2 regions of the Micromonospora sp. IBHARD003 genome follow, and region 2 is predicted to be linked to the other one. Evidence: predicted binding sites of a transcription regulator. Region 2 holds the regulator's gene; the other holds the start of a gene.
The links. The regulator HspR, encoded in region 2, represses chaperone genes until heat shock. The targets are predictions, from matches to a motif close to TTGAGTNNNNNNNACTCAA.
Positions count from the first base shown of each region.

Region 1 (15,608 bases), 1.1 Mb from region 2:
AAGACGGGGGGCATGTCAGAGCACCTTTCCGGTGGGGGCGGCGGCCTCGCCGGTCTCGTCCTCGGTGTGCGGGCGGCGCAGCAGGGCGATGGAGCCGGAGACCGTCGTGGCCTTGAGCGAGCCGTCGCCGGAGCCCAGCGTGCCGGTGATCTTCTTGGTGCCCCATATCCCCGTGACCCGCAGGTCCTCGAAGGCGTTGGACAACGCCCCGCTGGTGGTGTTGGCCTCGATCCGGGCGTCCGCGGGGTGCGGAAGCCGGATCGCGACCTCACCGGAGACGCTGGTGACCCGGACGTCCGTCGGGGTCCCGTCGAGGTCGATCACCATGTCGCCGCTGACGGTCTCCGCCCGTACCGAGGGGCCGGCGCCGTCGATCACGGTGAGATCGCCGGACACGGAGTTGAAGCGCAGCTCGCCGGTCACCGCCTGGGCTTCGAGAGCGCCCGACACCGTCTCGGCATGGATCCTGCCGGACAGCCGTACCAGTGTGGTGTCCCCGTTGACGCCGCGTACGTCCGTACGGCCCTGGATGCCCGAGACGACCGCCCCGGCACCCACGACGCCCACCTCGACGGCGGCGCTCGACGGCACCGCGAGGGACACCACGGCGTGGCGCTGCCAGCGCTTGCGGTCGAACAGCTTGATGAAGTCCTTCCACGGCACGTCCTCGTAGGCCACCGTGAGTGTGGACCCGCTGCGGGTCACGATCAGCGGCGGGCCGTCGAGCTCGGAGACCTCCAGGCGGGCGGTCTCCTCGTCGGTGCCGACCACGTTCACCGCCCCGTTGACGATGCGCACGCTGAGAGATGTCACGGGTTCGTCGAACACGAGCTTCTGGGGCTCGGCAACGGTCCACGTCGACTCTGGCATGGTGCTGACCTCCCGGCGGCCTGACGCAACATATCGCGACTGCTGATGTAGATACGATATATCGCGAGACATTGAAGTCAAGAGGTATCGCAACAGGTGTCAGCCGGCACGACGACGGGCCCCGGTGCGTGGATGAACCGCACAGGGGCCCGGAAAGGGACAGGCTTCGGCAGGCCTACTCGTCGTCCTCGTCGTCGAGCCGCGCCAGCCAGGTGGCAAGCCGCTCGACGGGCACCTCGAAGTCCGGATTGAGGTCGACGAACGTGCGCAGCTGCTCGGCGAGCCACTCGAAGGTGATCTCCTCCTCGCCGCGCCGCTTCTCCAGCTCCTCGATGCCACGGTCGGTGAAGTACATGGGAACAGCCTAATAGGCCCATGGCGAGCCGCCGTCCGCCGCCGCCGGCGCCATCGCGGACGCGGACGCGGACGCGGACACGGACGCGGACGCGGACACGGACGCGGGACGCGGACGCGGGACACGGACACGGGACACGGACACGGAGAACGGGACCGGCCCCCACCACGCCGTCGCGTGAGTGGGGGGCCGGTCCCGTCGATCACGAGTGGATCAGCAGCCGGTCGGCAGCCGATCAGGCCTCGAAGACCTCGCTCACCAGCTGCTGCTGCTCCGCCTGGTGGCGCTTGGCCGAACCGACCGCCGGCGACGAGGAGTGCGGCCGCGAGATACGGCGCAGTCGCTCGCCGTGCGGCACGTCCGCGCCGACGGCCAGGTCCAGGTGGTCGATCAGGTTGAGCGCGATGAACGGCCAGGCACCCTGATTCGCCGGCTCCTCCTGGGCCCACAGGTACTTCTCGGCGTTCGGGAACTTGGCGATCTCGGCCTGCAGTTCGGCACCCGGCAGCGGGTACAGACGCTCGAGGCGGATGATCGCCGTGTCCTTCGCACCGCGCTTCTGACGCTCGGCCTCGAGGTCGTAGTAGACCTTGCCGGCGCAGAAGACGACCCTGCGGACATCGGCCGGGTTCAGCGCGCCGGAGTCAATCGCCGTGTCGCCGATGACCGGACGGAAGCCGCCCGTGGTGAACTCCTCCGCCTTGGACGCCGCGGCCTTCAGACGCAGCATCGACTTCGGCGTGAAGACGATCAGCGGCTTGTGATGCGGGTTGTGGACCTGCCAGCGCAGCAGGTGGAAGTAGTTCGACGGCAGCGTCGGCATGGCGACCGTCATGTTGTTCTGCGCGCACATCTGGAGGAAGCGCTCCGGGCGGGCGGACGAGTGGTCCGGGCCCTGGCCCTCGTAGCCGTGCGGCAGCAGCAGCGTGACGCCGGAGGTCTGGCTCCACTTCTGCTCGGCCGAGGAGATGAACTCGTCGACGACGGTCTGCGCGCCGTTGACGAAGTCGCCGAACTGGGCCTCCCACATGACCAGCGCGTCCGGACGGGCCAGCGAGTAGCCGTACTCGAAGCCCATCGCCGCGTACTCGCTGAGCAGCGAGTCGTAGACGTTGTAGCGGGCCTGGTCGTCGGACAGGTAGAGCAGCGGGGTGTAGTCCTCGTTGGTCTCCTGGTCCACGAGCACCGCGTGGCGCTGGCCGAAGGTGCCGCGGCGGCTGTCCTGGCCGGCCATCCGGACCGGGGTGCCCTCCATCAGCAGCGAGCCGATTGCCAGGGTCTCGCCCATGCCCCAGTCGATCGTGCCGTCCTCGACCGAGGCCGCGCGGCGCTGCAGCTGGGGCATCAGACGCGGGTGGACGGTGACGTGGTCCGGGATGTTGACCTGGGACTCGGCGATCCGCTTGACGATCTCCTGGGAGACCCCGGTGGTAACCGACACCGGGAACTCGGCCTGGGCGTCCGGGACATGGGCCGGGGCCGGGTGGCTGGTGGCCTCGCGGACCTCCGCGAAGACCTTCTCCAGCTGGCCCTGGAAGTCCTGCAGCGCCTGCTCGGCCTCTTCCAGCGTGATGTCCCCGCGACCGATGAGCGACTCGGTGTAGAGCTTGCGCACCGAGCGCTTCTTGTCGATCAGGTTCACCATCTGCGGGTTGGTGAACTGCGGGTTGTCGCCCTCGTTGTGACCGCGGCGGCGGTAGCAGATGAGGTCGATCACGACGTCCTTGTTGAACGTCTGGCGGAACTCGAAGGCGAGCCGCGCCACACGGACGCAGGCCTCCGGGTCGTCGCCGTTCACATGGAAGATCGGCGCCTCGATCATGCGGGCCACGTCGGTCGCGTACATCGACGAACGCGACGACTCCGGGGCGGCGGTGAAGCCGACCTGGTTGTTGATGACGACGTGGACCGTGCCGCCGGTGCGGTAGCCGCGCAGCTGCGACATGTTGAGCGTCTCGGCGACGACACCCTGGCCCGCGAAGGCCGCGTCACCGTGCAGGGCGATCGGCAGGACGGTGAAGTCCGTGCCGCCCTTGTTGATGATGTCCTGCTTGGCGCGCACGACACCTTCGAGGACCGGGTCCACGGCCTCCAGGTGCGAGGGGTTCGCGACCAGGCTGACCTTGATCTGCTCGCCGTCGAGACCGGTGAAGGTGCCCTCGGCGCCCAGGTGGTACTTCACGTCGCCGGAGCCGTGCATCGACTTCGGGTCGAGGTTGCCCTCGAACTCGCGGAAGATCTGCGCGTACGACTTGCCGACGATGTTCGCCAGGACGTTGAGACGGCCGCGGTGGGCCATGCCGATGACGACCTCGTCCAGGCGGGACTCGGCGGCGGAGTCGATGACCGCGTCGAGCAGCGGGATGACGGACTCGCCGCCCTCCAGCGAGAACCGCTTCTGGCCGACGTACTTGGTCTGCAGGAAGGTCTCGAAGGCCTCCGCCGCGTTGAGCCGGCGCAGGATCCGCAGCTGCTCCTCGCGCTCCGGCTTGGCGTGCGCACGCTCCACGCGGTCCTGGATCCACTTGCGCTGCTTCGGGTCCTGGATGTGCATGAACTCGATGCCGGTGGTGCGGCAGTACGAGTCGCGCAGCACGCCGAGGATGTCGCGGAGCTTCATCATCGACTTGCCGCCGAAGCCGCCGACGGCGAACTCGCGCTCCAGGTCCCACAGGGTGAGCCCGTGCTCGGTGATGTCCAGGTCGGGGTGCTTGCGCTGGCGGTACTCCAGCGGGTCGGTGTCGGCCATGACGTGGCCGCGGACCCGGTAGGAGTGGATCAGCTCGAAGACACGGGCGGCCTTGGTGACGTCGTCGTCGTGCGAGGCGTCGATGTCCTTGAGCCAGCGGACCGGCTCGTAGGGGATGCGCAGGGCCTCGAAGATGTCGTCGTAGAAGCCGTTCTCGCCGAGCAGCAGGTTGGCGACGACCCGCAGGAACTCGCCGGAAGCGGCACCCTGGATGACCCGGTGGTCGTACGTCGAGGTCAGGGTCATGACCTTGGAGATGCCCAGCTTGTTCAGGGTGTCCTGGGAGGTGCCCTGGAACTCGGCCGGGTAGTCCATCGAGCCGACGCCCATGATCACGGACTGGCTGGGCATCAGACGTGGCACCGAGTGGACCGTGCCGAGGCCGCCCGGGTTGGTCAGCGAGACGGTGACGCCGGTGAAGTCGTCCATCGTCAGCTTGTTGTTGCGGGCGCGCCGGACGATGTCCTCGTATGCCTGCCAGAACTCGAAGAAGTTCAGCGTCTCGGCCTTCTTGATCGCCGCGACGACGAGCTGGCGGTCGCCGTTGGGCTTCACCAGGTCGATGGCCAGGCCGAGGTTGATATGCGGCGGCTTGACCAGGACCGGCTTGCCGTCCTTGTCGCCGTACGACCAGTTCATCGCCGGCATGGCCTTGATCGCCTGCACCATCGCGTAGCCGATGAGGTGGGTGAAGGAGATCTTCCCGCCCCGGGCGCGCTTGAGGTGGTTGTTGATGACGATCCGGTTGTCGAAGAGCAGCTTCACCGGGACCGCGCGGACGGAGGTGGCCGTCGGCAGCTCCAGCGAGGCGTTCATGTTCTTCGCGACGGCGGCGGAGGGGCCGCGCAGGGGGAGCATCTCGGGGCCCTCGGGCGCCGGAGCGGCCGGCTCGGCGGCCTTGGCAGCGGGCTTCGCCACGGCGGGCTTGGCCGGGGCTGCGGGAGCGGCTGCGGCGGGCTTCGCCGGAGCGGCCGGGGCCGGAGCGGCGGCGGGCTGGGCCGGGGCTGCGGGAGCGGCGGCGGGCTTCGCCGGAGCGGCCGGCGCCGGAGCCTGTGCGGTGCTCGGCGTCTGCTCGGCGGCGGGCGGGGCCGTGGCCTCCGCCGCCCCCGCGGCAGCGGATCCGGTGGTGGCCGAACCGCCGGGCTTGTAGTCGGCGAAGAAGTCCCACCAGGCTCGGTCGACCGAGTTCGGGTCCTGGAGGTACTGCTGGTAGATCTCGTCGACGAGCCACTCATTGGGACCGAACGCGGCAGCGGGGTGCTTCCCCTGCCCGTCAGGGTCGGTCGAAGTGCTCGAGTTACTGGGGGACTGAGACGACACGGCGGCAACCGCCCTCTTCCGCTTCACAAGGTGATGGACAGCGGAAATAAAGGCTACGCCTCCCCGGCCGGGAGGTGCAGGCCGGGCACGTCCTTCGTCGCCTAAGTCACACCGGATGGTCGGTTTCGGCGTAGGAAATGGCGGGAAACAAGCGTGGTTCCCCGTGAAACGGGTGCACGACAGCGGGGCTGCGGCCCCGTGGCCCACACCCCCTGGCCGCACATTCGCCGAATGTGGACCTCCGCTTCGAACCCTACGTCAACCGCGACGCGGGGGTGCTCCCGGAAGAGTGACGAGAATCCGGCAGCCGCGTGTCGATTCGGCCACTCCGATGCGCCCTCCGTGCAGTTCCACGGCCCAGCGGGCGATCGCCAGGCCCAGGCCCGTACCGCCGTCGCTGCCCGGCCCGTGCGGGGACGGGACGCTGCCGCGGTTGAAGCGCTCGAAGACCTTGTGCCACTCCGACCGCGGGATGCCGGGGCCCTCGTCCTGCACCTCGAGGTCCAGCGACTCCGCCTGGGGCCCGCGGCGGGCACGGACCGTGACCCGGCCGTGCGGCGGGGAGTGCTTCACGGCGTTGTCGATGAGATTGGCCACGACCTGGTGCAGCCGCTCGGCGTCCGCGTGCGCGGTCAGCTCCGGCGGCGACACGTCGAGATGCAGATGGACGTCCTTGCGGGTGTGGCTGCCCGACCCGGAAGGGAGCCCGCGCTGCCCGGCGGCCAGATTGGCCTCCTTCAGCACCCCCGACAGATAGGGCCACACCTCGAAGCGCCGTGTCCTCAGCGTGACCACACCGTTGTCGAGCCGGGACAGGTCCAGCAGGGTCTCGACCAGCCGGCTGAGCCGTTCCGTCTGCTTGAGCGCCGTGCGCATGGTCTCGGGGTCGGCGGCCGACACCCCGTCCACGACGTTCTCCAGCACCGCGCGCAGGGCCGCGATGGGAGTGCGCAGCTCGTGGGAGACGTTCGCGACCAGTTCCTTGCGGTGCCTGTCCACGGCCTCGAGGTCGTCCGCCATCAGATTGATGGTCGTCGCGAGGTCGCCGAGCTCGTCACGCCGGTCGGCGCCGCTCACCCGGCGGGTGTAGTCGCCGTGGGATATCGCCTTGGCGACGGTGTTCATCTCGTCCAGCGGGGCGGTCAGACCGTGCGCCACGAACTGGGTGATCAGCAAGGTCGTGATCATCGCGAAGACCGTGATGTACCGCAGCTCGGCGCCGGTCCTGAAGGCGACCAGCGCCAGCCCGGACGTGATCAGCACCGACACCACGACCAGGGCGCCCAGCTTGGTCTTGATCGAGATCTCGACCGAGCCCAGCTCGGACCGCAGCCGGCTGAGCTCGGGCCGGAGCCGGTTCAGCCGTCGGCCCTGCCCGCTCATGGTGCCGGGGTCTCCAGCGCGTAGCCGACGCCGTGGACCGTGCGGATCCGCTCGGCGCCGATCTTGCGGCGCAGTGCCTTGATGTGGCTGTCGACCGTGCGGGTGCCGGAGGCGTCCGCCCAGTCCCAGACCTCGGCGAGCAACTGCTCCCGGGAGAGCACCGCGCGCGGCGTGTTCGCCAGGCAGACCAGCAGATCGAACTCGGTCGGCGTGAGGTGGACGTCCTCGCTCTTGACCCGCACCCGGCGCTGCGCGTGGTCGATCTCCAGCTCGCCGAGGCGCAGGATCCCGCTGCGCGGCGTCACGGCCGCGAGCGCGGCGCGCTCCACCCGGCGCAGCAGGACGTGCACCCGGGCCGCCAGCTCACGCATGGAGAACGGCTTGGTCATGTAGTCGTCGGCACCGACCCCGAGGCCCACCAGCATGTCGGTCTCGTCGTCGCGGGCCGTCAGCATCAGCACCGGCACCGGTCGCTGCGCCTGCACCCGGCGGCACACCTCCAGACCGTCGAAGCCCGGCAGCATCACGTCCAGGACCATCAGGTCCGGCTGCCATGCCTCGGCGGCGTCGACGGCGGCCGGGCCGTCCGTCGCGGTCTGCACCAGGAAGCCCTCGGCGCGCAGCCGCGCGCTGATGGCCTCGACGATGGTGGTGTCGTCCTCGACCACCAGCACCCGGCGCTGGGCGCTGGCCGTCGAGTACGCCGCGGCGCCGTTGTTGCTGGTGTGTGTCTGGTCCATCGCCCCGCCCCTGTCGCGCACTGCGAGCTGCGTGTAGATCGGTGTGTCAGGTCAGTCAGCAGCGTAAAGGCATCGATCGCCTCCCGGCTACGCAGGGCGAACGGCGAGATGGACCACGTCAGGTACGCCTCGGGCAACGCGGATCTCTTCGGTTCTAACCCCGGTGAATCCGGCATTCCGCAGCGACTCCTCGAAAGCGGCGGACGGCCGTGCCGACCATACGGCGAGCACTCCGCCCGGCGTCAATCTGCGTGCGCAGGCGGTCAGTCCGTCCGGTGAGTAGAGGCTCGCGTTGTCCTCGGTGACGGTCCAGTCGGGGCCGTTGTCGATGTCCAGGCACAGCGCGTCGTATGTTTCCGAAGCGTTATGGAGATGACCGACGAGATCCACGGCGAGGATCTCGGTACGCGGATCGGCCAGCGCCTCCGCGGTGATGGCGGACAGCGGGCCGCCGCGATGCCAGTCGATGATCGCCTGCTCCCGCTCGACCACGGCGATTCCGGCCCAGCCGGGGTCGGCGGCGGCGTGGGCGAGTGAGAAGCCGGCGCCCAGGCCGCCGATGAGCAGCCGGGGCTCCCGGCGCCGGCCGAGGGCGCCGCGCGCGGCGTCGATCAGCAGCCGTTCGGAGCGGCCGTCGGAGGTGTCCATGAGGAAGCAGCCGTTGGCGATGATCTCGTACACGGGGCCGTTCCCATGCCCGTTCCCGTGTCCGGCGCCGTCCCGCCGTCGCAGAACGACCTCTCCGTAGGGCCCTTCGCGCCGGTCGAGGGTGACGGGTCCGTCCGGTAGGACAGGCCCGGCAGGCGCGGTGAACGTGGACGGTTCGGGGAACGGCATGGCGAGGACCTCCGGCGGCTGGCGGGACGACACGGATCACGACCATCCTGTCGGCGCCGGGACCGGCGGGACAAACCGATTCCCGCGCGCCACCGGCCGCGCCCTGACCGCGATGGTCCTCCCGGGCGCCGACGGCTCTGGGGTGGCGCCCGGTTCGCGGCCGGCCAAATGCCCTGTGTGGTACAGATCATGGACGGGGTGGGTGGTGATCGCGTTGGCTGGGCAGAGTCCGGGAGCCCGGTCAGGGCCGCCCGGCGGCAACGGCGACCCACGAACGTAAGGAGCCATGCGTGGTGCAGCGGCCCCAGCTACGTGACCGGCCGCGCGCGTTGCCGCGTGAACTGCTGGGCGGCGTGCCCCCAAGGCGCGTGGCACCGGCCGGCGGGCACGACACGACCGTGCCCGTGCTGCCCGCGGTGGACGGACCGCGATGCGCGCCCGCGTCCGCGGGGAGGATCCGCCGGCGAGCGCGGCTTCTGCCCACTCCGATCGGCACGCCTTTCGCCTTCGGCTATGCGCTCGTGCTCATCGCCACCTCCCTCTTCGCCGAGTACGGCGATCCGGCCACCGTCGCCGGGCTGCTCCAGGGGTCCAGCACGGATGTCGCGCATCTCGTCACGGCGCCCGTGATCGTGCTCGGGGCCAGCGCCCTGTGGGTCGCGGGCGGGCTCGTGTCGGCCTATGCGATCGGCTTCGTGTTCGTCGTCCCCGCGCTGGAGAGGCGCATCGGGGGCGTGCGTACCGCCGCGGTGTTCCTGGGCGGCCATGTGGTGGCCACGCTGGCGACGGAAGTCCCGGTCGGACTGTCCGTGCTGGCCGGGCAACTGCCCGACTCGTCGCTGCAGCGGCTCGACTACGGCATCAGCTTCGGCGTGCTGGCCTGCGCGGGAGCGCTGGCGGGGCTGTTCACTCCGGCGACGCGAGCGGCGGTGCTCGGCGGGGTGACGGTCGTTCTGCTGAACGACCTGCTCGGCTACGAGGATCCGGTCAGCAACTGGGGCCATCCGCTGGCACTGCTGGCCGGGATCGCCACCTGGCCCCTCGTGCGCCTCTGGACGCGCCGCCAGGCCGTCGCCCCAGGGTGACCACCCGGTGCCGCGCCGATCGCTCACGGCGAACACCCGTCGGGGAACATCCCGAGCACCTTCTGCATTGAGTCCATACAACTCAACTTGAATGCAGAAGGGGAGATCATGGCTGCTGAGTCCTCGCCGCACAACGCCGCGCTCACTCTGCCTGTGCTGCCGCTCGACGACGAGGTCGTGCTGCCCGGGATGGTGGTGCCGCTCGACCTGTCCGACGCCGATGTGCGGGCGGCGGTGGAGGCTGCCCAGGCAGCGGCCGGCAGCCGGCCCGGCAAGCCGAGAGTGCTGCTCGTGCCGCGCATCGACGGCACGTACGCCGCGACCGGAGTCCTCGGGACCGTCGAACAGGTCGGCCGGCTTTCCGACGGCGATCCCGGCGCCCTGATCCGCGGACGCAGCCGGGTGCGCATCGGCGCCGGCACCACGGGCCCCGGCGCCGCACTCTGGGTCGAGGGAACCGCCGTCGAGGAGACGGTGCCCGCCCCGGTTCCCGGGGCGGTTTCCGAGCTCGTCAAGGAGTACAAGGCGCTCGCCACCAGCTGGCTGAAGAAGCGCGGCGCCTGGCAGATCGTCGACCGCGTGCAGCAGATCGACGACGTGTCCGCCCTCGCCGACAACTCCGGGTACTCGCCCTTCCTCACCACCGCCCAGAAGGTGGAACTGCTGGAGACCAGCGACCCGGTGGCCCGGCTCAGGCTCGCCACCGACCAGCTGCGCGAGCACCTCGCCGAGCAGGACGTCGCGGAGTCCATCGCCAAGGACGTCCAGGAGGGCGTCGACAAGCAGCAGCGCGAGTTCCTGCTGCGCCGTCAGCTGGAGGCGGTCCGCAAGGAGCTGCGCGAGCTGAACGGCGAGTCCGAAGGCGACGAGTCCGACGACTACCGTGCCCGGGTCGAGGCCGCCGACCTGCCAGAGAAGGTGCGCGAGGCCGCCCTCAAGGAGGTCGAGAAGCTCGAGCGGTCGAGTGACCAGAGCCCCGAGGGCTCCTGGATCCGCACCTGGCTCGACACCGTCCTCGAACTGCCGTGGAACGAGCACACCGAGGACGCGTACGACATCCGGGGCGCCAGGGCCGTACTCGACGCCGAACACGCGGGCCTCGACGACGTGAAGGACCGGATCACCGAATACCTGGCGGTGCGCAAGCGGCGCGCCGACCGGGGGCTGGGCGTGGTCGGCGGGCGGCGCGGGGGCGCGGTGCTCGCGCTCGTCGGCCCGCCCGGTGTCGGCAAGACCTCGCTCGGCGAGTCGGTCGCCCATGCGATGGGGCGGAAGTTCGTCCGGGTCGCCCTCGGCGGCGTCCGGGACGAGGCGGAGATCCGCGGCCACCGGCGTACGTACGTGGGCGCGCTGCCCGGCCGTATCGTCCGCGCCATCAAGGAAGCCGGGTCCATGAACCCGGTGGTGCTGCTCGACGAGATCGACAAGGTCGGCTCCGACTTCCGGGGCGACCCGGCGGCGGCCCTGCTCGAGGTCCTCGACCCCGCGCAGAACCACACCTTCCGCGACCACTACCTGGAGGTCGAACTCGACCTGAGCGACGTCGTCTTCCTGGCCACCGCCAATGTGCTGGAGGCCATCCCGGAGGCGCTGCTCGACCGGATGGAGCTGGTCAGGCTCGACGGCTACACCGAGGACGAGAAGGTCGTCATCGCCCGGGACCATCTGCTTCCGCGCCAGCTGGAGCGGGCGGGCCTTGCGGACGGCGAGGTCGGCATCGACGAGTCCGCGCTGCGCAAGCTCGCGGGGGAGTACACCCGTGAGGCGGGCGTACGGAACCTGGAGCGCTCGATCGCCCGGCTCCTGCGCAAGGTCGCCGCCCAGCACGAACTCGGCGACCGGAAGCTGCCGTTCACCGTCACGGACGAGGATCTGCGCGCGCTGATCGGCCGGCCGCACCACGTCCCCGAGTCCGCGCAGGACCCGGCCGAGCGCCGCACCGCGGTGCCGGGCGTGGCCACCGGTCTCGCGGTCACCGGCGCCGGCGGTGACGTCCTCTACGTCGAGGCGTCACTGGCCGACCCCGAGACCGGGGCCGCCGGACTGACCCTGACCGGGCAGCTGGGCGACGTCATGAAGGAGTCCGCGCAGATCGCGCTCAGCTTCCTGCGCTCGCACGGCGCCGAGCTGGAGCTGCCCGTCGCGGATCTCAAGGACCGGGGTGTGCACATCCACTTCCCCGCGGGCGCGGTCCCCAAGGACGGCCCGAGCGCCGGAATCACGATGACGACGGCGCTGGCATCGCTGCTGTCGGGGCGACTGGTCCGCACGGACGTGGCGATGACCGGTGAGGTCTCGCTGACCGGACGGGTGCTCCCGATCGGCGGCCTGAAGCAGAAGCTGCTGGCCGCCCACCGGGCGGGGACCACGACCGTGGTGATCCCCAAGCGCAACGAGGCCGACCTGGACGACGTGCCCGCCGAGGTGCTCGAGAAGCTGGAGGTCCACCCGGTGACGGACGTGCGGCAGGTGCTCGAGATCGCCCTCGCCCCGGCGGAGGTGCCGGTGACCGCGGCAGCGTGATCCGCCGGCGGGGCACCGGCCCCACCGGGTTATCGGGCCGGGCCCCGGCGGAACCCCCGCCGGGGCCGGGCCCGTTCTGCCGTGCTCGGTGCTCGGTGCTCGGTGCTCGGTGCTCGGTGCTCGGTGCTCGGTGCTCGGTGCTCGGCCGGGGCGCCGCGGCGGCCTCAGTGCGCAGGCCGCTTGACCGGTGTGCCCGCCGCCCGGTCGTAGAGGGCGCGGGCATGGTCGTCGAAGAGGGCAGCGGTCGACTCCGTGTCCGTGTCTCCGCCGCTGAGGACGCCGATCATCCGCCCGGGGCTGGACCGGTCCACGTAGTCGGCCAGCCAGGGGCTACCGCTCGTGCCGTCCCAGAAGCCCTGGCAGTCGATGCGGGCCATCCCGGGCGACTGGTCCTCTTCATGGCGGCTGTCCGTGGTGCAGATGATGGGGCGATTGGCCGGATTGTGCTCCGCGTTCGGATATCCGACAACGGTGACCCGGCGGCCCAGCTGTGACGACCAGTCGGGCCCCGCCGCGCCCACGACGTCCTGGACGTTGCGTCCCTTAGCGTCCGGCGCGAGCGTCAGAAAGGCGTAGTCGGCGGTCTCCTCCTCGTCCTCCAGCCAGCGGCTGTCGACGTGGACCGCGGTGACCGGCCAGGTGCCGTAGGGAGTCGTGCCCTTCCCCGCCCCGTGGAAGCCCGGCGCGAACGAGAACCCGGTCGCGTACGTCCCCGACGTGAAGACGCAGTGCGCCGCGGTGGCCACGACGTTGCCGTGCGGGCTGGCCACGACGCTCGCCGTGCACCAGTGCTCCTTGTCGTCCACCAGCACGCCGACCGACGGCAGCCCGCTGGACGGCGCGGCCAGGGACTGGGGTTCGGGCGGCTGGGCACGGGCACGGGCATGGGTCTCGGCCGCCGCCTGTGGCGGGACCACCGCGGCATGGGTCGGCGCCACACACGCGGCGGCCGCCGTCAGCGTGGTGAGGGCGGACCACAGCAGTGACCGCCGCCAGAGCCTGCGTCCCGTGTCATCGTGCATGCATCTCATCCTTGCTCACGAACCTGTCAAACGAATCCTGTTCGTCACACCGGCCCCACACCGGTCCGCAACGGGCCAGGCGCGCTACCTGTCCAGCCAGCCCCGTAAGGTCGCCTGGGCCCCGGCCTGAAAGCGCGTCTCCGCGCCCAGTGACTCCAGCAGACGGCTGATGCGCCTGCGGGCGGTGTGCACATGGACCCCCAGCCTGCGGGCGATCGCCTCGTCCTTCAGCCCCGCCGCGAGCAGGGACAGCAGCTCCTTCTGCGGCGGGGGCAGCGGACCGCCGGAGCGGCCCAGCGGGGTGGCGCGGTCCCATACCGTCTCGAACAGCGGCACCAGCGCATCGCGGAGCAGTGCGTCACCGATCACCAGCGCCGACGCCGTGGGCCCGGCCGACTCGCTCGGCGGCAGCAGGGTGATCCTCCGGTCGACGGCGATCAGCCCGGTCGGCACGGCGGGGGCGACCCGGGCCTTGAGGCCCCGCTCCACCAGCGAGGTCACCGACCGCATCCGCTCCGGCGCCGACAGGCCCTCACGGTCGAGGACCGTGCGTACCGTCACCCCGCGGTCCAGCACTCCTTCGATGTCCAGGCCGGACAGCCGGTCCAGGATGACCACCTCGTGCTCCGCCGAGGCGAGCAGCACCTCGGCCCGGTCCCCGATCTCCCGCCGCCCCGTGACCACCTCGATGCCGCTGCCCGGAAGGAGCCCGTCCGCGAGCTGGTCGGCGGCCATCCGTAATCGCTCCAGTTCGGCCGATTTCAGATGCAGTTCCGCCTGACGCCGGTGGATGAGCGTACGGATCGCGGAGGCCGGTGCCGCCGGACGGGGCAGTGCTCCGCAGGAGTGCGGCGGCAGTGCGAGACCGTGCTCGACGAGTCGGTCGAGAGCAGACTGCAGTTGGTCCCCTGACAGTTCCAGCAGCCGCGCCAACTCCTCGGTCTCGGTGACGCGTTCCTTGAGCAGGGCCTCGTATGTGCGCTCCTCGGCCGTTCCCAGGCCGAGGGTGCGCCATTCCGCCTCGATCATGCCCCGGATTCTCACTCCGCCTTCACGAGACACACAAGTGTGCATGTCCACTTGTCAACGCAGTTGGCTCATTGCCGCGTTGGCGTCCCACATGTTGCATGGCCATGACCACCTGAACCGGCTCTGACCAAGCACGTGGGAGGGGTACGTACTGTGCGCACGTTCAGCAGCAACCATGGGAGACCCGGATCCGGAGTGCCGAGGGGAGCGGGTCTCGCCGCTCTCCTGGCCGCGGCGGGACTCCTTGTCACCGCGGTCCCGGCGCAGGCGGTGGCCGCCTCGCCGCCCCAGGCGCCGCACACCGACGTCATTCCGGGGGACGACACGGCGACACCCGCCCTCGTCGACGGTCTGCGGGAAGCCGTGGACGCCAAGGCCGCACCGGCCGACGCGGCCATCGGGCATCTCGCCGCGAAGGAGAGCCGCTACCGCATCACCGAGCCCCGGCGCGACCTCGTTCCGCTGGGGACGCTCAAGCACGGCGCCGACGAAGTGGTGCGCCTCCAGCAGAAGCACCACGGAGTGCCGGTGCTCGGCGGCCAGTACGTCGTACGCATGGAGCACTCGGGCGGCAAGCGGGTCGTCACCGGTACCTCCGGCAAGTACTTCACGGGGCTGAAGGCCGACACCGAGCCGACGGTCGCCAAGGACGTGGCCCTGAACCGTGCGATCGGCGCCACCGCCCGGCAGCTCGGCGGCGGAAAGCTGACCAAGGCCGACGCCGTCCGCAAGGAGGGCGAGAAGTCCCAGAAGGCGCAGGCGCTCAGCGGCTCCATCGGGGGACTCGTCGTCATTCCGCGCGGCGAGGGCGTGCTCGCCTACCACGTGACCGTGCGGGGGACGAACCCCATGACCGGCGAGCCGGTCCTGCAGCAGGTCTACGTCGACGCGGGATCCGGCTATCCGGTGCTGCAGTACAGCGGGATCAGGACGCTGACCCCGGCGAAGGCCCCCACGGGCACGCCCGCCGACGCGGCGAAGGCCGCCGCGGCGGGCAAGGCGGCGAGCCGCTCGGTGAAGAGCGCCGCCGCCGACGACCCGGCGGTCCACCCGGGCACCACGGGCAGCGGTCTCCGGCTGAACGGCGCCAAGGTGCCGCTGGAGCTCTACCAGGACGCCGCCCGCGGTGAGTACGTCATGACCGACCACGCGCGGATGGCCGACAGCACCAAGAACACCCTCGGCACCTGGGACGCCTCCGGCCGCGACGTCAACGAGGTCGCGGGCACCTGGCCCACCGGCATCAAGGTGTTCGGCTCCCCGACCGCGGAGTTCGGCAAGCCCGCGACCGACGCCGGCGCCGTCGACGCGCACTGGGCGGCGGGCCAGGTCTACGACTACTACAAGAAGAACCACGGCCGTAACGGCCTGGACGCACGCGGCTCCACCGTCAACTCCCTCGTCGGCGTCACGCTGTTCGGCGGCTCGTACGTCAACGCCTTCTGGGACGGCCAGAAGATGGTGTACGGCTCCGGCGACGAGGAGTTCAAGCCGCTCGCGGCCGACCTCGACGTGGTCGGTCACGAGATGACGCACGGCGTCGTGGAGAACACCGCGAACCTCGTCTACGCGGGCCAGTCGGGTGCCCTCAACGAGGCCATCGCCGACTACATGGGCAACGCGATCGACGTCACCGCGGCCGGGCAGTCCATGGACGACCCGGACGCCGGTCTGATCGGCGAGGACCTGTGCCGC
Region 1 is NZ_JBWBBX010000001.1:5,636,731-5,652,338, forward strand. It holds gene ACTWOL_RS25130 (PadR family transcriptional regulator) at 1-14, opposite strand, end outside; gene ACTWOL_RS25135 (DUF4097 family beta strand repeat-containing protein) at 16-870, opposite strand; gene ACTWOL_RS25140 (DUF6104 family protein) at 1,046-1,225, opposite strand; gene ACTWOL_RS25145 (multifunctional oxoglutarate decarboxylase/oxoglutarate dehydrogenase thiamine pyrophosphate-binding subunit/dihydrolipoyllysine-residue succinyltransferase subunit) at 1,461-5,294, opposite strand; gene ACTWOL_RS25150 (sensor histidine kinase) at 5,553-6,677, opposite strand; gene ACTWOL_RS25155 (response regulator transcription factor) at 6,674-7,417, opposite strand; gene ACTWOL_RS25160 (spermidine synthase family protein) at 7,505-8,254, opposite strand; gene ACTWOL_RS25165 (rhomboid-like protein) at 8,545-9,339, shown strand; gene lon (endopeptidase La) at 9,448-11,862, shown strand; gene ACTWOL_RS25175 (trypsin-like serine peptidase) at 12,027-12,884, opposite strand; gene ACTWOL_RS25180 (hypothetical protein) at 12,969-13,913, opposite strand; gene ACTWOL_RS25185 (M4 family metallopeptidase) at 14,067-15,608, shown strand, end outside.
Region 1: a site for HspR is predicted at 9,407-9,425, ahead of lon (endopeptidase La). Genes of this name have one in related genera too.

Region 2 (15,608 bases):
GGTTCACCCGGGTCCGCGGTCACCGACTCGGGCGCCGACTCCCATGTGGGCTCACCCTTCGGAGCCATCTCCCAGGTGGGTTCACCCGGCATCGCGAGCACCGAAGCGGGTGCCGCCTCCCAGGTGGGCTCACCCGGTGCCGCGGTCACCGACGCGGGGGCGGACTCCCACGTGGGCTCACCGCTCACCGCGAGGCCACCGAGAGCGGCCGCAACGGCTATAGCGCAAAGTGCACGAACCATCCTGGTCATCGCCGATCTCCACCTCTTTTGATCACAACCTCCTCCCCCGCGCCTAAGACGATGGCTCACTCCGAACGCTTCCACCAGCGTGTGCAGGCATCATGTTCCTGTAATTCAGGACCCTGAGGGGGGTGCATATGCATGCGAAAAGGGGCGATTCGGGAGACAAGCACAGTCACGACGAGCTGTGCGAGGCGGGGAAATACCTCTATGCGTCCGCTCTGCGCAATGGCCGCATAGCCCGATCCGAGGTGACAGAGGCGCCTTGCCTCATCGAACTGGCCATGCTGCGCCCGGACCCTGACGACGGCGAATGGCTCCGTCCGGTTCCACCGTCCATTGCCCTGCACCAGCTGATACACCCCATCGAGCGGGAGATCCAGGAGCGAAGACGACTCACGATGTCGCTGACGGACGCGTTCGAGCCATTCATGACGCTGAGCCCGCACGATCCGTCCGGCACGCACGCCATCACGGTGCTCGAGGGTCTGGGCGTGATCAACGCCACGCTGGACCGTGTCATCGCCGAGTGCACCGACGAGTTGCTGACCGTGCAGCCCGGCAGCGGAAGAAGGCCCGCCACTCTGCAGGACGGGCTGCGGCGTGTCGAGACGCTCATCGACCGGGGTGTCCGGATGCGGACGCTCTATCAGCACACCGCGCGCCACAACCCTTCCACGATGGCCTACGTCGAGCGGGTCGCCCCGTACGGCGCGGAGGTCCGCACCCTCGAGGAGATCATCGACCGGCTCATCATCGTCGACCGGAAGGTCGCCTTCATCCCGGCACGCAGCGACCGCCGGGTCGCCCTGGAGCTGCGCCACGAGGGCCTGGTGCACTATCTCGTCGGCGTCTTCGACCAGTTCTGGCTCCACGGGGTGCCCTGGGACGACCAGGTCGTCTCGTACGCCCCTGAACTGGACGGCATCAGCGGTGTGCAGCGCTCCATCGCCAAACTCCTCGTCGAGGGCCATGTCGACGAAGCCATCGCCCGCCGCCTCGGCATGAACGTCCGCACCTGCCGTGCCCATATCGCCAAGCTCGCCTCCGCCCTCGGCAGTGGTTCGCGAGCGCAACTCGGCTTCCTCATCGCCCGCTCGGGGATCCTGGAGCAGACCGCGCCGACCGAGCACCCCGACCCGAACGGACCGAACGGACCGAACGGACACAGAACACCCACCGCACCCGCCACACCGCCGACGACAGCGACGACGACGGCGGCAGCAAGTCGCATCGGGCAGGTCGAGCACACCTGACAACGTTCGCACCGGTGTGCGATCATCACGCGGCGCTCCCCCAAGCCCCCTGGCGCTCCCCCCACGCTCCCCACGACCGAGAGCGACCCGACGACAACCCCGCCACCGCCGCGTACGAGAAGATCGCCGAACTCGCGGGCACTGCCGAGGACTACCTCGACACCGGCGCGAAGCGCGGCACCACGTCGTACTACTGGGTGACCGCCGTGGCGGCGGACGGCACCGAATCCCTGCCGGCGGGCGACTGGGCGGTCACCGCACCGGCGCGGTAACCGAACGAACGAAGGGGCCGGGGAGAGCACTGTGGCTCTCCCCGGCCCCTCCCGTATGCCGCTCGGTCAGCCGTCAGGTGTCCCGCTTCGGCTGCTTGGGCCGCCACACCACCAGCGCGCTCGCCTGCTGTACGTCCTGATACGGCACCAGGTCGCGCCGGTACGACGCATGCACCTGCGCCTCGCGCTGCTGCATCGCCGCCGCCGCGCCCTCGACCGCCGCCGACAGCTCGGCGACCCGGGCCTGGAGGGCCGCGACCTGGTTCTCCAGCTCGATGATGCGCTTGATGCCGGCGAGGTTGATGCCCTCGTCCTGGGACAGCGACTGGACCTGGCGGAGCAGTTCGATGTCCCGCGCCGAGTAGCGCCGGCCCCGGCCCGCCGTGCGGTCCGGGGAGACCAGGCCGAGGCGGTCGTACTGCCGAAGGGTCTGCGGGTGCAGTCCGGAGAGCTGGGCCGCCACCGAGATGACGTACACCGGTGTCTCGTCCGTCAGCTGGTATGGATTACGGCGTCGGCCGTCCCTCTCCATGAGGTCACGCTCCCTTCGCAGCCTGGAACAGTTCTGCCCGCGGATCCTCACCCGCAGTCGCCTTCCGGTAGGCCTCGAGTGCCTCACGGGCCTCGTCACCGAGCTCCGCCGGCACCGCGACCTCCACGGTGACCAGCAGATCGCCGCGGGTGCCGTCCTTGCGCACGGCGCCCTTTCCGCGGGCCCGCATCGTACGGCCGCCCGGCGTACCGGCGGGGAGTTTCAGCGTGACCGGGGGTCCGCCGAGCGTCGGCACCTTCACCTCGCCGCCGAGCGCCGCCTCGGTGAAGGTGACCGGCACGGTGATGGTGAGGTTGTCGCCCTTGCGGCCGAAGACCGGGTGGGAGTCGACATGGACGACGACGTACAGGTCACCGGCCGGTCCACCGCGCTCGCCCGGTGCGCCCTTGCCGCGCAGCCGGATCCGCTGCCCGTCCAGGACGCCCGCCGGGATACGGACCTGCATGGTGCGCGAGGACTTGGCACGACCGCTGCCGTGGCAGATCTCGCACGGGTTCTCGGCGATGAGGCCGCGGCCCTTGCAGTCCACGCAGGGGTCGGTCAGCGAGAACGAGCCGCTGCCGCCGCGCGAGACCTGCCCCGTACCGACGCAGGTCGGGCACACCCGCGGAGTGCCGTTCTTGTCGCCGGTGCCCGAACAGGCCTTGCAGGGCTGCTGGCTGGACATTCGCAGCGGGACCGTGGCCCCGTCCACCGCCTCGGTGAAGCTGAGCGTCACCTCGGACTCGATGTCCTGGCCGCGGCGCGGCTGCGTCCGCGTACCCGTCCCCGCGCCGCGGTTGAAGAGTCCGCCGAAGACATCGCCGAGACCGCCGCCGAAACCGCCCGCGGCGTTGCCCCCTCCGCCCTGGGCGCCTCCGAAGAGGTCGCCCAGGTCGAAGTTGAAGTTGCCACCGGCGCCGGGACCGCCGGCCCGGAAGCCACCGTTGCCGAAGAGGGCGCGCGCCTCGTCGTACTCCTTGCGCCGCTTGGCGTCGCCGAGCACGTCATTGGCCTCGGAGATCTCCTTGAAGCGCTCCTCGGCCTTGGTGTCGCCCTTGTTGGCGTCCGGGTGGAACTCGCGGGCGAGCTTCCGGTACGCCTTCTTGATCTCCGCCTCGGTGGCGTCCTTGGGGACGCCGAGAACCTTGTAGTAGTCCTTCTCCACGAAGTCCTTCGTGCTCATCGACGTCCCTCCTCTCGGACGAATCCCCGTGCGTAACCCGGTACGCGACCGATCACGTCAGCCCTCGTCCGGGCCACCGCTCTCCTCGTCGGCCGACTGCTCCTCCTTCGGCGCCGCGGGCGCCGCACCCGGCTGGGGCTCGGCCACCGCGACCCGTGCGGGACGGATGGTCCGCTCCCCGATCCGGTAACCCGGCTGCAGGATCGCCACACAGGTCGTCTCCGTGACGTCCGGTGCGTACGAGTGCATCAGGGCCTCGTGGATCGTCGGGTCGAAGGGCTCGCCCTCCTTGCCGAACTGCTGCAGCCCCATCTTGGCGGCGACCGTCTCCAGCGATTCGGCCACCGACTTGAAGCCGCCGACCAGCTCGCCGTGGTCACGGGCGCGCCCGATGTCGTCGAGCACGGGAAGAAGCTCGGTCAGGAGCTGCGCGACGGCGATCTCCTTGACCGTGATCCGGTCCCGCTCCACCCTGCGGCGGTAGTTCTGGTATTCGGCCTGAAGCCGCTGGAGGTCCAGGGTGCGCTCGTTGAGCGCGGTACGGACCTGGTCCAGCTGAGCCGTCCCGCCCGCTGCCCCGGCCGGCTGTGCCGCCTGCGCGGCGTTCTGTGCTGCGTCCCCGGCCTGGGCCGCCCCCTCCTCCGCGGAGGGAGAGGCGGCCTGCGCCGCTTCGTCGGGAGCGGCGCCGGAGGGGACGTCGGACTTCTCCTCGAAGCCCGGGGTCTCCTCCGTCATCAGGCAGCGCCGCCCTTCTGGTCCTTCTCGTCGTCGACGATCTCGGCGTCGACGACGTCGTCGTCGGCCTTCGCCTGCCCGGCACCGGCGTCACCGGCACCGCCGGAGGCCTGCGCGGCCTGGGCGTCGGCGTACATGGCCTGGCCGAGCTTCTGGGAGACGGCCGCGACCTTCTCGGTGGCGGTGCGGATCTCCGCGGTGTCCTCGCCCTTCAGCTTCTCCTTGAGCTCGGTCACCGCCGTCTCGACCTCGGTCTTGATCTCACCGGGGACCTTGTCCTCGTTGTCCTTGAGGAACTTCTCGGTCTGGTAGACGAGCTGCTCGGCCTGGTTGCGGGCCTCGGCGGCCTCGCGGCGGCGGTGGTCCTCCTCCGCGTACTGCTCGGCCTCCTGGCGCATCCGGTCGACCTCGTCCTTCGGCAGCGAGGAGCCGCCGGTGACGGTCATCTTCTGCTCCTTGCCCGTGCCCAGGTCCTTCGCGGTCACGTGCATGATGCCGTTGGCGTCGATGTCGAACGAGACCTCGATCTGCGGGACGCTGCGCGGGGCCGGCGGAAGGCCGGTCAGCTCGAACATGCCGAGCTTCTTGTTGTACGCCGCGATCTCGCGCTCGCCCTGGTAGACCTGGATCTGCACGGACGGCTGGTTGTCCTCGGCCGTGGTGAAGATCTCGGACCGCTTGGTCGGGATCGTGGTGTTGCGCTCGATCAGCTTGGTCATGATGCCGCCCTTGGTCTCGATACCGAGGGACAGCGGGGTCACGTCGAGGAGCAGGACGTCCTTGACCTCACCCTTGAGGACACCGGCCTGGAGCGTGGCGCCGATGGCGACGACCTCGTCCGGGTTGACACCCTTGTTGGCCTCCTTGCCGCCGGTCAGCTCCTTCACGAGCTCGGCGACGGCGGGCATACGGGTCGAGCCACCCACGAGGACGACGTGGTCGATGCCGGAGAGCGCGATGCCCGCGTCCTTGATGACGTTGTGGAACGGGGTCTTGCAGCGCTCGAGCAGGTCGGCCGTGAGCTGCTGGAACTGGGCGCGCGTGAGCTTCTCGTCCAGGTGCAGCGGGCCCTCGGCGGACGCCGTGATGTAGGGCAGGTTGATCGTCGTCTCGGTCGAGGACGAGAGCTCGATCTTCGCCTTCTCGGCGGCCTCGCGCAGACGCTGGAGCGCCATCTTGTCCTTGGACAGGTCGACGCCGTGGCCGTTGGCGAACTGCTTCACCAGGTAGTCGACGACGCGCTGGTCCCAGTCGTCACCACCGAGGTGGTTGTCACCGTTGGTGGCCTTCACCTCGACGACACCGTCGCCGATCTCCAGCAGCGAGACGTCGAACGTACCGCCACCGAGGTCGAAGACGAGGATGGTCTGGTCGTCCTTGTCGAGGCCGTACGCCAGGGCGGCGGCCGTCGGCTCGTTGACGATGCGCAGGACGTTGAGGCCCGCGATCTCACCGGCCTCCTTGGTGGCCTGGCGCTCGGAGTCGTTGAAGTACGCCGGGACGGTGATCACCGCGTCGGTGACCTTCTCGCCCAGGTAGGCCTCGGCGTCACGCTTGAGCTTCTGCAGGATGAACGCGGAGATCTGCTGCGGGTTGAAGTTCTTCCCGTCGAGCTCGATCTTCCAGTCCGTACCCATGTGACGCTTCACGGACCGGATGGTCCGGTCGACGTTCGTGACCGCCTGACGCTTCGCGACCTCGCCGACCAGCACCTCACCGTTCTTGGCGAAGGCGACGACGGACGGCGTGGTCCTGGCGCCCTCTGCGTTGGTGATGACGGTGGGCTCGCCGCCCTCCAGAACGCTGACGACGGAGTTAGTCGTGCCCAGGTCGATGCCGACCGCACGTGCCATTTCGATTCCTCCAGTGGACTTGAGTGGAACTCGCTCAAGGATGCATCAGTCGCCTCAGGGAGTCAACAGACCTGAGTCGACGCGGCTCAACTATGGTGCGCGCCCGCCGAGAGCTCCACGGTCGTCCCGGCGCGGCCTGCACCCGGCCCCAGCCCCAGCGTGCCAAGGTTCTCGCTGAAGCACACGAAACGGCGACAGACACCACCAGACATCGCCAGACTGCACAGACGACACCAAAAATCAGCGGATACCGCAGACATCAGCAGGTGCGGGCAGACACCGTCAGAAGCCCGTATTTGCCACTTGGGTACCAACGGAAGCAAACAGAGGCCCGGCGGAACCCCACAGAGCTCCCGGCACAACGGAACGGGCAGGTGAAGCGATGCAGCCCAAGCGCCTCCTCGATCTGACCCTCGGCACCGCGCTACTGCTCCTCACCGCACCCCTGCTGTTCGCGGCCGTCTGCTCGGCGGCCCTGCTGCGGCGCCCCGGAGGGGCGTTCGCCCACGAGACGAAGGTCGGGCTCCACGGCCGCCCGATCGCCGTCCGCTCCCTGCACACCCGGCGCTTCCGGTTGGACCTGCTGTCCCGGCTGCCCCACGTCGTACGCGGCGAGATGTCTTTGGTGGGCCCGGCCGCACTGACACCGGACCACCCCCGCGCGGCAGCCCCCTGGCGGCAGACCGTCAAGCCGGGCCTGACCGGCCCCGCACAGCTCGCCCGCCACTCCGTCATGCCCTGGGACGAACCCGTACTGCTCGACCAGCACTATGTGGAGCACCATTGGATCGGAATGGATCTGGCCGTCCTGCTGCACACCCCCCGGGGAATGCGTGGCAGAACCCGCGCCAGACGCCGCGGGCGCTCACGGTGACCCCGGTGCGGGCCGTCCGCACCCCGGCCGACCTGCACTCAGGGTGACCTGAGCGACGCAGATCACCGCAGGCGCAACTACAGTGCGGCGGAATATGTGGGTAGTCTCAGCACGGACTGAATAAGTTACCGCTTAGTAAGTGCTGGATCTTCCCACCTCGCAGGCCCGAGGGAGCCCCAACATGCAACTCGCCGCGATCATCGTGTCGCTGGTGCTGACCGTGGTCGGCGTTGCGCTCATCGCCCGAGCCGTCGCGCAGATCTACCGGTTCGTGAGGCTCGGCCAGCCCGTGCCTGCGGGCAGCCGCACCGACGATCCCAAGGCACGCAGCCTGACGCTGGCCAAGGAGTTTCTCGGCCACACCCGGATGAACCGCTGGGGAATCGTGGGCTTCGCCCACTGGTTCGTCGCCGTCGGCTTCCTCACGCTCGGGCTGACGATCATCACCGCGTACGGTCAGCTGTTCAAGGCCGACTGGACCCTGCCGGTGCTCGGCGGCTTCCTGCCGTACGAGGTGTACACCGAGTTCATCGCGCTCGCGACGACCGTCGGCATCCTGGTGCTCATCGGGATCCGGCTGCTGAACCTGCCCTCGCGGGCGGGGCGCAAGTCGCGCTTCGCGGGTTCCAAGATGGGCCAGGCGTACTTCGTCGAGTACGTCATCCTCACCATCGGCCTTGCCATCATGGTGCTGCGTGGCCTCGAAGGCGCACTGCACGGTGTCGACCACTACGAAGCGGCCTACTTCGCGTCGTACCCGCTGGTGCTCGCCTTCAAGGGGCTGAGCATCGGCGCGCTGCAGAACCTGGTCTACCTGGCCGCCATGATCAAGCTCGGCGTGACCATGACCTGGGCGATCACGGTCGGCCTGAACACCAACATGGGTGTGGCCTGGCACCGCTTCCTGGGCTTCCCGAACATCTGGTTCAAGCGCAACGCCACCGGCGAGACCGCGCTCGGCGCGCTCCAGCCGATGACGTCCGGCGGCAAGCCGATCGACTTCGAGGACCCGGGCGAGGACGACGTCTTCGGTGTCAGCCAGGTGGAGCAGTTCTCCTGGAAGGGCATCCTCGACTTCTCCACGTGCACCGAGTGCGGCCGCTGCCAGTCGCAGTGCCCCGCCTGGAACACCGGGAAGCCGCTCTCCCCGAAGCTCCTCATCATGTCGCTGCGCGACCACGCGCACGCCAAGGCGCCCTATCTGCTCGCCGGCGGCGGCAAGAACGCCGAGGGCGAGGAGAAGGCCTCCGCGGAGCAGCTGAAGGACGTCCCCGCCGCCGCTCTCGCCGAGGCCGAGCGCCCGCTGATCGGCACCGCCGAAGAGGGCGGCGTCATCGACCCGGACGTGCTGTGGTCCTGCACCACCTGCGGTGCGTGCGTGGAGCAGTGCCCGGTCGACATCGAGCACATCGACCACATCGTCGACATGCGCCGCTACCAGGTCATGATCGAGAGCGCCTTCCCGTCCGAGGCGGGCACGATGCTCAAGAACCTGGAGAAGAAGGGCAACCCCTGGGGCCTGGCCAAGAAGCAGCGCCTCGAGTGGACCAAGGAGGTCGACTTCGAGGTCCCGGTCGTCGGCAAGGACGTCGAGGACCTCACCGAGGTCGACTACCTGTACTGGGTCGGCTGCGCCGGCGCCCTGGAGGACCGCGCCAAGAAGACCACCAAGGCCTTCGCGGAGCTGCTGCACATCGCGGGCGTCAAGTTCGCGATCATGGGCGGCGAGGAGAAGTGCACCGGTGACTCGCCGCGCCGCCTCGGCAACGAGTTCCTGTTCCAGCAGCTCGGCGCGGAGAACGTCGCCATGCTGAACATGGCGTTCGGCGAGGACGACGAGGACGAGTCGACGAAGAAGCCGAAGTCGGCGAAGAAGATCGTCGCGACCTGCCCGCACTGCTTCAACACCATCGCCAACGAGTACCCGCAGCTCGGCGGCGAGTACGAGGTCATCCACCACACCCAGCTGCTCCAGCACCTCATCGACGAGGGCAAGCTGATCCCGGTGACGCCGGTCGAGGGTCTGATCACCTACCACGACCCCTGCTACCTGGGCCGTCACAACAAGGTCTACACCCCGCCGCGCGAGATCATCGCCAAGGTGCCCGGTCTGCGCAACGAGGAGATGCACCGTCACAAGGAGCGCGGCTTCTGCTGCGGCGCCGGTGGTGCGCGCATGTGGATGGAAGAGCGGATCGGCAAGCGCATCAACACCGAGCGGGTGGACGAGGCGCTGTCGCTGAACCCGGACATCGTGTCCACCGCCTGCCCGTTCTGCCTCGTCATGCTGACCGACTCGGTCAACGGCAAGAAGAACGAGGGCACGGCGAAGGAGAACCTGAAGGTCGTGGACGTGGCTCAGCTGCTCCTCGACTCGGTCAGGACTCCGGTGGACCCGGGTGAGGGCGCGGCGGAGCAGACTGATGCCCCCGAGCCGGAACCGGTGAAGTAGCCACACACGTCGTACGTTCCGTAGCGCACGAGAACGCGGGACGCATGATCACGGGAGGCGCCGTGACCGTGCGGACAGCGGGACCAGGAAGCGGCCGGACCTGCCTCGGGGGCAGGACCGGCCGCTTCTGTGTGTGCGGCTGTCGGATCGGACCGGGGCGTCTGCGCCCGCGGCGCCCGGGCCGGGTGCCGCCTCGGTCCTCAACGGGCCCGGCATGCCTCGCCCTCAGCGGGTCTTGTACGCCTCGACCAGCCTGCCGTTGAAGTCGTAGACCCAGCCGCTGCCGCCGCGCTTGCCGTCCACGACGACGAACACGGGCTGCCTGTGGTCGGAGACGAGCTTGTACGTCCACCCGCCGAAGCGGGCGGTCGGCTTCAGGCCCGTCAGCGTGCCGAGGTGGCGCCCGTGCGACGAGGTGACCTCGACGCGGGACTCACCGGGCCCGCCCTTGACGAGCTTCGCGACGCGCCCGTCCGGCAGCACGACACCCGCGGAGGCGTCGGAACCGGCAGCCGGCTTCTTCGCGGTCTCGATCCACGACACCACATTGCCGTCGGGGAGCAGGATGACCCTCAGGTCGCCGCTGCGGCCGAGCACCGGAGCGCCGGTGCTCTCCAGGGTGTCCAGCCTGGTGCCGCCGGCCAGGACATCTGCCTTGTAGTGGTTCGGGCCGAGCTTGTAGATGCGGGCGACCGACCCGTCGGCGAGCCTCGCCGCCCTGCCCTCTCCGGTCGTGCCCGCACCACCGGAGCCCGAGCGCTGGCCGGGGCTCATGCCATGGCCCGTGCCCGCCTCGGCGGATGCTCCGGCGGATCCTGCCGCGCTGCCCGGGCCGGCGGCCAGGGCCGCCCCGGCCGGGAGGACCAGGGCCGCGGCGACGGCGGTGGCGGTGACGGTCGTGCGGAGGGAACGTCGGGTGACGCGCATGGGTGAACTCCTGCGTGGGGGTTGGAGCTGACTACGCCGAAGCTACGAGCCCCATATATGGGCCAGCCATCGAATACGTAACAAGAACCCGGCATTCACCAACACATCCAAGTAAACAAGCCCGAAATCCCTTATAAAGGCACATGCAGTGCGTGAGGCATCACCCACCGCTCCCCCATTGGCCGATGCGCCCGGCACGAGCATGATGAGGCGGCTGGTTACACGGGGGCGGAGGGGAAGGCAGAGCTGACGTGCGTCGCAAACGCAACACCGCTGTGGTCGGTGCGGGTGTGCTCACGGGCGCCCTGCTGCTGGTGGGCTGCGGGCTGATCCCCGACCCCACCGCGTCACCGTCGGCCGGCACCACCGCTCCCGCCACCCGCAGCTCCGTCCTCGCGGGCAAGGCGGGCACGCCCGCGATCCCCGTGCCGCACGGCGACGGAAGCCGCGTCCCGGAGGACTTCAACGGGGACGGCCACCGCGATCTCGTCCTCAACGACCTGGTCAAGGCCGCGGGCAACAGCCATGACGACGACGCCGGCATCGGGGTCGTCTACGGCACCCCGACGGGTGCGCCGGGCCCCGCCCTGCGCCAGCTCCTCACACCCCGCGCGAACGGTGCCAAGGTCGCGGGCGTCCTGCCCTCCGCCTTCGACGCCACCGCCGCCTGCGACCTCGACAAGGACGGCTTCAGCGACCTGATCGTGGCGACGGACCCGCCGTACAACGGCATCGGACGCCCGCCCGTCCCCCTCCAGCTGCTCTTCGGCACCCCCGCGGGCCTCACGGGCAGGGCGGTCGTCCTCACCATCCCCGGGCAGGCGCGGTACGGGAACGAGTGGCCCGACCACCCCGTCTGCGGCGACTTCGACGGCGACGGCGCCCAGGACCTCGCCGTCACGGCCAGCGGCGGCCAGGTCAGCTTCCTGCGCGGGCCCTTCACCCGTACGGGCGTACCGCGCGCCGCGACCGCCCCCGTGCCGGGCGCGGGTCCCGTACTCGCCGCGCCCTCGCCGAGGACCGACACCAACCGCGACGGCTACGACGACCTCGTCTACTCCACCCGCCCCCTGGCGGCGGGCACGGGCACCGAGGGCCGGCTGCTCCTGGGCGGCCCGAAGGGCCCCGGCACTCCGGGCGGCCCGTACACCTTCAAGGCCGTACGCATCCCGCCGGCGCCCCCGCTCCCGGCCGGCGAGACCTCCCCGGTCACGGACCTGCTGAGCTACGCGGACTTCGACGGCGACAGAAAGCCGGACGTCGTGACCCGCACACACCGGGGCGAGCGGGCCGACGTGATCGCGTTCTACCCGGCGTCCGGAGACGGCTCCCGGGCCGTGACCACCTTCAGCACGGCGGTCTTCCTCGCACCGGAAGGCACCTGACGGCCTGCCGGACCCCCGGGACGCCACCGGAGGCAAGCCCCCGTTTCCCCTCCGGCGCACCCCTCAGGGCTCCCTTAGGGGATGTCACAGGTCCGATGCAAAGGGCCACTTGTTCCCGCCCGGGGACACCGCGCCCAGCGGGAACAGGTACGTTCGAATACGTGGCTGGATTCAGGATCGGACGCGGCCGGGGCAACAACCGCCCTCCGCAACAGCAACCGCAGCAGGCGCCCCCGCCGCCGTACGGGCCTTCGCAGGGCCAGTACGGGGGAGGCCAGGCGGCGCCCTCGTACCCCCCGCAGCAGCAGTGGCCGCCCAACGGCGGCGGGCACCCGCAGCATGCCCCGCACGGGGAGCCGGAGTACTTCGGCGAACCGCCCCACCAGCGGCAGCAGGGGCCGGGCGGATACGGCGCGAGTGACCCGTACGCCGACAACCCCGGCCACACCCGCGCCTTCAGCGTCGGCGAAGACCCCTACGGCGGCGGCTCCACCTACCGCGCCGGCGCCGCCGCCCCCGCGGGGCCGCGCCTGCACTGGAAAGAGCTGCTGAGCGGCATCGTGCTGCGCCCGGGGTCGACGTTCCTGCAGATGCGGGACTACGCGGTGTGGGGTCCGGCGCTCGTCGTCACCTTCCTCTACGGCCTGCTCGCGATCTTCGGCTTCGACAAGACGCGCACGGAGGCGATCAAGGCACCGTTCGCCTCCGCGCTCGGCTCGGCGCTCATCACGGGCGTGGCCTTCGTCATCGGCAGTCTGATCCTGGGCGCCGTCACCCACACCCTGGCCCGCCAGCTCGGCGGCGACGGCTCATGGCAGCCGACCGTCGGCCTCTCCATGCTGATCATGTCCCTCACGGACGCCCCACGGCTCGTCATCGCCATGTTCCTGGGGGGCGACAACTCGCTGGTGCAGGTGGTGGGCTGGGCGACCTGGCTCGCGGCGGGCGCGCTCTTCACGTCCATGGTGAGCAAGTCGCACGACCTGCCGTGGCCGAAGGCCCTCGGGGCCTCGGCGATCCAGCTGATCGCCCTGCTGTCGATCATCAAGCTGGGCACGATCTGACGCCGGGCACGACGCCCGCCGCCCGTACTGCGAAAGGCCCCCGCCTCATGGCGGGGGCCTTTCGCATGACGCCGGGCGGGCCGGGGTCCGGGGTCTCCCGGGTGCTCAGGACCTCTCAGGCGTCCAGGACCTGACCCTCGCGCTTCACCACGGGCGGTTCGACACTCCAGGGGAAGTTGATCCAGTCGTCGGTGCGCTTCCAGACGTACTCGCACTTCACCAGCGAATGCGACTTCTCGTAGATCACGGCGCTGCGGACCTCGGCGACGTGGTCGACACAGAAGTCGTGGACGAGCTTCAGCGTCTTCCCGGTGTCGGCTACGTCGTCGGCGATGAGGACCTTCTTGTCGGAGAAGTCGATCGCGTTCGGCATCGGCGCGAGCATCACGGGCATCTCGAGCGTCGTGCCCACACCCGTGTAGAACTCGACGTTCACCAGGTGGATGTTCTTGCAGTCCAGGGCGTACGCGAGGCCGCCCGCGACGAACACCCCGCCGCGCGCGATGGACAGCACGATGTCGGGCTCGTACCCGTCGTCGGCGATGGTCTGCGCGAGCTCCCGGATCGCGCCGCCGAACTTCTCGTACGTCAGGTTCTCCCGTGCCTCCGTCATACCCGTCACACCTGCGTCCGATGGAAGTTCATGAACGACCTCGAGGCCGTGGGTCCCCGCTGGCCCTGATAGCGGGACCCGTACTTGTCGGATCCGTAGGGGTGCTCCGCCGGCGAGCTGAGCCGGAACATGCACAGCTGCCCGATCTTCATGCCCGGCCAGAGCTTGATCGGCAGCGTGGCCAGATTCGACAGCTCCAGCGTGACGTGCCCGGAGAAGCCCGGGTCGATGAAGCCGGCGGTCGAGTGCGTGACCAGTCCGAGCCGTCCGAGGGAGCTCTTGCCCTCCAGCCGGGACGCCAGGTCGTCGGGAAGCGTGATGACCTCGTAGGTCGACGCCAGCACGAACTCACCGGGGTGGAGGATGAACGCCTCCTCGCCCTCGGGTTCGACCAGCCGCGTCAGGTCCGCCTGCTCGACCGCGGGGTCGATGTGCGGATACCGGTGGTTCTCGAACACCCGGAAATAGCGGTCGAGCCGCACGTCGATGCTCGAGGGCTGCACCATCGCATCGTCGTACGGGTCGATGCGCACCCGCCCGGCGTGGATCTCGTCCCGGATGTCTTTGTCTGAGAGAAGCACGCCCCGAGGATACGCAGAGCGCGCGAGCCCGCCCCAATCGGCCCGGACCCGCGCGCTCGCCCCGCTACCGCCTCACCGGCTCCACGGCCCCCACGGGCACCGCGTGACGCAACCGGGCACACCGGGGACAGCGGATGAGCCGCCCGGGCCCGATGCGCTCGGCACCGAGCTGCTGCATCGGGAACGACGAGGTGGCGAAGACATGCCCTTCGGCACAGCGGACGACGGTGCGCTCCATCGAGCCCGTCGAGTCAATCGGGTCCATCAAGTCCCTTCCACAATCCCCAACACGCGGACGAGACAGCCACATTAGGGGATCAACAGGACACCACTCCACGCGGCACTCCGCCCCTCAACGGTACGCCCGAGTCCTCCACTCCGCCGCCACACCGCACCCCCGGCGGGCGCCCCTGGACACCCCGGGCACGGCGTCGGGTGTACGGCGGTACGAGGCACGTGGCGACGGATCCACGACGAAGGAAGCCGGTCCCGAACAGGCCGACTCCACGCTCGGAATGCGCCACATACGCCGGGGACAGATACGGCACACTGCCGCGTGACGGGATGAAAGCCCCACCGCTCGATACACCGGGGGCTTCGATGGGGTACAGTGTGCGACGATGCGATGCCGATCAGTCGGCGCGCTACGCGGGTGTAGTTTAATGGTAGAACATGAGCTTCCCAAGCTCAGAGCGCGAGTTCGATTCTCGTCACCCGCTCCATGAAAGAGCCCCAGGCCAGCGGCCCGGGGCTTCTTTGTTGTCTAGACCGGATCAAGCGTCCCGTGCCACATCCGTGCCAGATGCTGGGGAATCCGCTGCATCACGGCGCTGCCGGACGAGCCTGTCGAGACCGGCCGCGACCTCGCGCTTCCGGTGCAAGCCCTCCGGGGGCACCGAGCGCACCTCCGACGAGTCCACGGCAGTCGCCTGGCTCACGCCGGAAGAAGTCGCCGAGCGGATGTCCGAGGTCTACGCGGTGCGCCTGCTCGATGCCCTGGACGACGAGGGCAGCCCCCATGTCCGCAGCCACGACGGGCGCCAGCTGCTCACGGCGCAGTGATGACCGAGCCCCAGCACAGGATGAGCCGCGACGAAGCGATCCCGCTCGTGCAGCGTCTTCTGGACGCCGGCACAGCCGACGAGGCTGAACACTCCGAGACCCTGAACGCCCTGAGGCGTGGACTGGTGTGCCCTCACATCAGCGACTACATCTACTGGGACACCGACCCGGAGCCGAACGCGGCGACCATCGTCGACCGGGCCTTCACATACAAGCCGATCGCCCTCTGAGCCGCAGCGCGGTAAGAGCTTCTCTACTCGATCAAGGCGGCTCGCTCCGCTCGCCGCGCGCGGCCCCGGCTCGCCGCCGGGCCCGACGCTCTTGTCTCCGCCCCGCTCCGGGCCCGGCTACGCCGGCCGCGCGGCTGTAGCGAGCACACCCGAGCGGTGGACGGTAGCCCGCGGTGGCTGGGCCCGGTCGGCTCCACGGTTTTAGGCAGCCACCATGGGGCGAGCCTCGAAGATCGGGGCCCACATCGGGCTATTGCGGGCGGGTCCAGAGACTGCCCGATTCACGACCAGCGTACGGGCCCCGATCTCTCGCCCCATGGCAGCTCCAGCCCAAAGCCGCTCCC
Region 2 is NZ_JBWBBX010000001.1:4,518,720-4,534,327, reverse strand. It holds gene ACTWOL_RS20250 (hypothetical protein) at 1-188, opposite strand, end outside; gene ACTWOL_RS20245 (hypothetical protein) at 380-1,498, shown strand; gene ACTWOL_RS20240 (hypothetical protein) at 1,513-1,770, shown strand; gene ACTWOL_RS20235 (heat shock protein transcriptional repressor HspR) at 1,844-2,302, opposite strand; gene dnaJ (molecular chaperone DnaJ) at 2,307-3,488, opposite strand; gene grpE (nucleotide exchange factor GrpE) at 3,546-4,223, opposite strand; gene dnaK (molecular chaperone DnaK) at 4,223-6,076, opposite strand; gene ACTWOL_RS20215 (sugar transferase) at 6,459-6,950, shown strand; gene ACTWOL_RS20210 (heterodisulfide reductase-related iron-sulfur binding cluster) at 7,132-9,402, shown strand; gene ACTWOL_RS20205 (hypothetical protein) at 9,628-10,329, opposite strand; gene ACTWOL_RS20200 (FG-GAP repeat domain-containing protein) at 10,581-11,714, shown strand; gene ACTWOL_RS20195 (Yip1 family protein) at 11,876-12,778, shown strand; gene ACTWOL_RS20190 (phosphoribosyltransferase) at 12,894-13,391, opposite strand; gene dcd (dCTP deaminase) at 13,397-13,972, opposite strand; gene ACTWOL_RS20180 (hypothetical protein) at 14,037-14,237, opposite strand; tRNA gene ACTWOL_RS20175 (tRNA-Gly) at 14,621-14,694, shown strand; gene ACTWOL_RS20170 (e9imm peptide) at 15,034-15,264, shown strand.